Regions from separate parts of the Fictibacillus sp. 5RED26 genome, predicted to be linked through region 2. Evidence: a T-box and tRNA genes for the amino acid it is inferred to sense, from the RefSeq annotation. Region 2 holds a T-box; the other holds one or more tRNA genes.

Region 1 (2,442 bases), on a different contig from region 2:
TTTGATCATTTTTACGATCATATGGTGGGCCTAAATGGACTCGAACCATCGACCTCACGCTTATCAGGCGTGCGCTCTAACCAGCTGAGCTATAGGCCCGTAAAAAATAATGGAGCGGGTGATGAGAATCGAACTCACGACCAGAGCTTGGAAGGCTCTTGTTTTACCACTAAACTACACCCGCATAAGTATGGTCGGGAAGACAGGATTTGAACCTGCGACCCCCTGGTCCCAAACCAGGTGCTCTACCAAGCTGAGCCACTTCCCGTAAGTAAATATGGCGCGCCCTGAGAGATTCGAACTCCCGACCTTTTGATTCGTAGTCAAACACTCTATCCAGCTGAGCTAAGGGCGCATATTTAAAATGTATTCTATGTTATAAGTTAAAGTTGGTGCGGTCGAGAGGACTCGAACCTCCACGGGGATACCCCCACTAGCCCCTCAAGCTAGCGCGTCTGCCATTCCGCCACGACCGCGCGGCTAGATGCCAGCGCATGAGCACTGCAACTTATTGAGAAAAAATTAATATGGTGCGGGTGAAGGGACTCGAACCCCCACGTCAAAGACACTAGATCCTAAGTCTAGCGCGTCTGCCAATTCCGCCACACCCGCATATTAATTTGAAAATGGTGAGCCATGAAGGATTCGAACCTTCGACCCTCTGATTAAAAGTCAGATGCTCTACCAACTGAGCTAATGGCTCTCACTGAAGTGTTTTTAAACACTTATCTTAAATAGAAAAAATGGCTGGGCTAGCTGGATTCGAACCAACGCATGTCGCAGTCAAAGTGCGATGCCTTACCGCTTGGCTATAGCCCAACACCTTAGAAATAATGGCGGACCCGACCGGGGTCGAACCGGCGATCTCCTGCGTGACAGGCAGGCATGTTAACCACTACACCACGAGTCCATCAATCTATAGGTATTACTTTTATGAAAGTATATGGTGACCCGTACGGGATTCGAACCCGTGTTACCGCCGTGAAAGGGCGGTGTCTTAACCGCTTGACCAACGGGCCACATGGCAGAGAAGAAGGGATTCGAACCCTCGCACCGCGTTAGCGATCTACACCCTTAGCAGGGGCGCCCCTTGAGCCACTTGGGTACTTCTCTGTATGGCTCCACAGGTAGGACTCGAACCTACGACCGATCGGTTAACAGCCGATAGCTCTACCACTGAGCTACTGTGGAATGTCTTTTAAGGACAATTAATATCATAATCGTTTTCGTCTCAGATGTCAACTAGTTTTAGAAGTTTTTTCTGAGCCGCTTTCGCTATAGTATACCTGCTTTTAAATGCTATGTAATAGGTATGTCTAACAGCGACTTTATTAAATTACCACATACTTAATATCGAAGTCAACACCCTATTTTAAAGAAACCTGTTTTAATTTCCCCCTACACTTTCCGCACACATATCTTTTCGTATCAATTTGCCTTTTTCTCTTATATGACTGCATACAGTTTGTGCACATGTAGGCGTATTTATAACTCTCTGTTCTTCTTTTTTCCGGGATGGATTGACAGTATCGAGAGCCACCTACTTTATTAAGCCAAAATTTGAAGTCATCATCACCGTGTTTATATCCTCTACCTTCAATGTGCATATGATAGTGCACGAGCTCATGCTTAATGACCCCGATCAATTCTTCCATACCGAATGCCTCATATAGATGAGGATTCATCTCTATATCATGGGACCGTAAAAGATAACGTCCTCCTGTAGTGCGCAGCCTTCTATTGAATCTCGCTTGGTGGCGAAATGTTTTTTTGAAGCACTGAATAGAGATTTCCTCAGTTAGCTTCTGCAATTCTTCATTCGTCATGGTCAAGCTCCTTACATTTCAAGTTCACATCAACAAGCTCCTATACATAGACTAATACACAAATAACGGATTGGGAAGAAGTTCAAGGAGGTTCTCTATATGCCAACATGGTTTAAAAGACAGCTCCGTCGTGCTTATTATCAAAAAGACCGTTACCAAATCCGCTTACTTAATCAATGCTGGTTCTTTTATAACAAAAAACACTCCTCCAGTGAAGAGTAATCCACTGGAGAAGTGCTTCATCTTGAGTTGTATCCTTTATTTAGGTGCGATCATCGTTAGAGCGATTCGCTGTTTCGCTACATCTACAGAATCTACCCATACCGTTACGACTTGCCCTACACTTACTACGTCCATCGGATTTTTCACAAACCGATCGGTAAGTTTAGAAATGTGAACAAGCCCGTCCTGTTTGACGCCTATATCGACAAATGCACCAAAATCTACAACGTTTCGAACGGTCCCTTGCAGCTCCATTCCTTGTGACAAGTCCTCCATCTTAAGAACATCTGTTTTTAGGACTGGGCCAGAGAAAGCATCACGAGGATCTCGACCAGGTTTCATGAGCCCTTCGATTATATCCTTTAATGTTGGGACGCCGATATCTAATTTTTCT
Region 2 (2,442 bases):
CTTCCCTTTTGCATCGCGACGGAAGCGAATTTGAGCACGGCGCGCTTGGAAATCTTCAAAGTTGGAGCAAGAAGAAATCTCGCGGTACTCTCCGTAGCTTGGAAGGTATACTTCGATATCGTACTTCTTAGCTGCTGTGAATCCTAGGTCAGCTGTACACATGCTGAGTACGCGGTATGGAAGGTTGAGCAGCTGAAGGACTTTTTCAGCGTGTCCTGTAAGCTTCTCGAGCTCTTCATAAGAATCCTCAGGTTTAACGAAGCGAACAAGCTCTACTTTGTTGAACTGATGCTGACGGATTAAACCACGCGTGTCGCGTCCTGCAGATCCCGCTTCAGAACGGAAACAAGCGCTATACGCCGCATATGTGATCGGAAGTTCGTCAGCTGTTAGAATCTCTTCTCGGTGCATGTTCGTTACAGGAACCTCAGAAGTTGGAATCAAGAAATAATCTTCTTCACGAATTTTGAACGCGTCTTCTTCAAACTTTGGAAGCTGACCTGTTCCTGTCATGCTCTGACGGTTAACCATGTACGGAGGCAGCACCTCTGTGTAGCCATGCTCATCTTCGTGAAGATCCATCATGAAGTTGATAAGTGCACGCTCTAAACGAGCTCCTAATCCTTTATAAAATGCGAAACGGCTGCCTGTTACTTTTGCTCCACGTTCAAAATCAACGATGTTTAGTTCAGTCGCGATATCCCAGTGTGGTTTCGCTTCAAAAGCAAACTCAGGAACATCTCCCCAGTGACGTACAGGTACGTTATCATCTTCTGTATCACCTACAGGAACACTTTCATGCGGTATGTTAGGTAACGTCAGCATGATGCCGTGAAGATCTTCTTCTACTTGACGAAGCTCTTCATCCATCGTTTTGACCTTGTCACCTACTTCGCGCATCTCTGTGATCAGGTGGTCCGCGTCTTTTTTCTCGCGCTTGAATTCTGCAACTTGCTTAGAAACCTCGTTACGCTTAGATTTCAAAGCTTCTGTTTCACCAATTAACTCACGGCGGCGCTGATCTAATGCCTCGAACTGATCTAATCCAGATAAGTCTTCACCACGTGCAGATAACTTTTCTTTTACTTCTTCAAAATTGGCACGAACAAATTTTAAATCTAACATGTTTATGTCCTCCTTTAGTTTATAAAAAATCACGGTTTTCTTTTGCTTTGCAGCTATTGAGAGTAGTTGACTGCGCTTTTAGGAGTCTCGCACCTTACACTCCGTTCAACCTTCCAAAAGAAGAAGTTAAGTGCAATTATGCCTTAGATGAAAACAAAAAACTCCCGCCCACTATCTCTAATAAAAATTAGAAATAGGGACGAGAGTTAACCCGCGTTGCCACCCTAATTGCAATAGATAATTCTATTGCCGGCTCGATTACATGTAACGGTTCTTCACCGGAAAAGCTTACTGAACGTTCAGCTCTTCACTCGAGGATGGATTCACAAAACACCTTGATCGGTTTTCACCAGCCACCGACTCTCTAAACAAAGCAATTTTTGCTACTAGTTCCTGTCATTGATTTTTTATAATGATTTTATAGTAATGTACAGCATTTTTGTATTTTATGCAACTACTTCTTTAGCGGTTTGCACCATTTTTACAAAATATTGATGAAGTCGATAGTCGTCCGTCAGCTCTGGATGGAACGCTGCACAAAGGAAATGTCCTTGTTTAGCCGCTACGATTCGATCGTTATGCTTCGAAAGAATTTCCACTTCCGGTCCGACTTCTACGATGAACGGTGCTCGAATAAATACTCCCGTATAATCTTCACCAACGCCATGTATCATCAGCTCCGCTTCAAAACTGTCCACCTGGCGCCCGAACGCATTGCGCTCAACCGTCATATCGATCAGTTCAAGATGTGCTGTATCTTGTCCTTGAATGCGTTTAGCCATCAAGATCAATCCTGCACATGTGCCGAAGACTGGTTTGTTCTGAGCAAACTTCTTTAACGGTTCTAGAAAGTGATATTTATCGATCAATCGTCTCATCGCTGTACTTTCGCCGCCTGGCATCACTAATCCATCAAGGTCTGTTAGTTGATCTACACGCTTTACCGCTACGGCTTCTGCTCCACTTGCTTCAATCGCTGCTACATGTTCGCGTACCGCACCTTGTAAGGCTAATACTCCGATTTTTAGCATGTAATTACCAGCCTCGCTCCTGCATGCGCTCACCGTGAGCTAGTGTAGAGATGTCGATGCCTTTCATTGCCGTTCCAAGACCCTTAGATAATTCAGCGATTAGTTTGTAGTCTTGGTAATGAGTTGTAGCTTCTACGATGGCACGAGCAAACTTTTCAGGATTCTCAGACTTGAAGATACCTGATCCAACGAATACGCCGTCAGCGCCAAGTTCCATCATGAGTGCTGCATCAGCTGGTGTTGCGATACCGCCTGCTGCAAAGTTAACGACAGGAAGCTTGCCTGC

Evidence for each region. A T-box is a leader RNA that pairs with one kind of tRNA and senses whether it is charged. The one in region 2 lies ahead of serS (serine--tRNA ligase), so its partner is inferred to be a tRNA-Ser.
Region 1: it encodes a tRNA-Ser, which carries the amino acid that the T-box ahead of serS (serine--tRNA ligase) is inferred to sense. The anticodon was not compared.

The regions. Positions count from the first base shown of each region.
Region 1 covers NZ_JACZDU010000012.1:57,014-59,455, reverse strand. Annotated here, with positions in the region: tRNA gene IHV10_RS21610 (tRNA-Ile) at 23-99, opposite strand; tRNA gene IHV10_RS21605 (tRNA-Gly) at 111-184, opposite strand; tRNA gene IHV10_RS21600 (tRNA-Pro) at 192-268, opposite strand; tRNA gene IHV10_RS21595 (tRNA-Arg) at 279-355, opposite strand; tRNA gene IHV10_RS21590 (tRNA-Leu) at 391-476, opposite strand; tRNA gene IHV10_RS21585 (tRNA-Leu) at 529-612, opposite strand; tRNA gene IHV10_RS21580 (tRNA-Lys) at 628-703, opposite strand; tRNA gene IHV10_RS21575 (tRNA-Gln) at 745-819, opposite strand; tRNA gene IHV10_RS21570 (tRNA-Asp) at 835-910, opposite strand; tRNA gene IHV10_RS21565 (tRNA-Glu) at 945-1,019, opposite strand; tRNA gene IHV10_RS21560 (tRNA-Ser) at 1,023-1,113, opposite strand; tRNA gene IHV10_RS21555 (tRNA-Asn) at 1,117-1,191, opposite strand; gene IHV10_RS21550 (SprT family protein) at 1,368-1,826, opposite strand; gene cmpA (cortex morphogenetic protein CmpA) at 1,926-2,048, shown strand; gene IHV10_RS21540 (Tex family protein) at 2,085-2,442, opposite strand, start outside.
Region 2 covers NZ_JACZDU010000016.1:10,471-12,912, forward strand. Annotated here, with positions in the region: gene serS (serine--tRNA ligase) at 1-1,125, opposite strand, end outside; T-box leader at 1,318-1,534, opposite strand; gene pdxT (pyridoxal 5'-phosphate synthase glutaminase subunit PdxT) at 1,572-2,156, opposite strand; gene pdxS (pyridoxal 5'-phosphate synthase lyase subunit PdxS) at 2,161-2,442, opposite strand, start outside.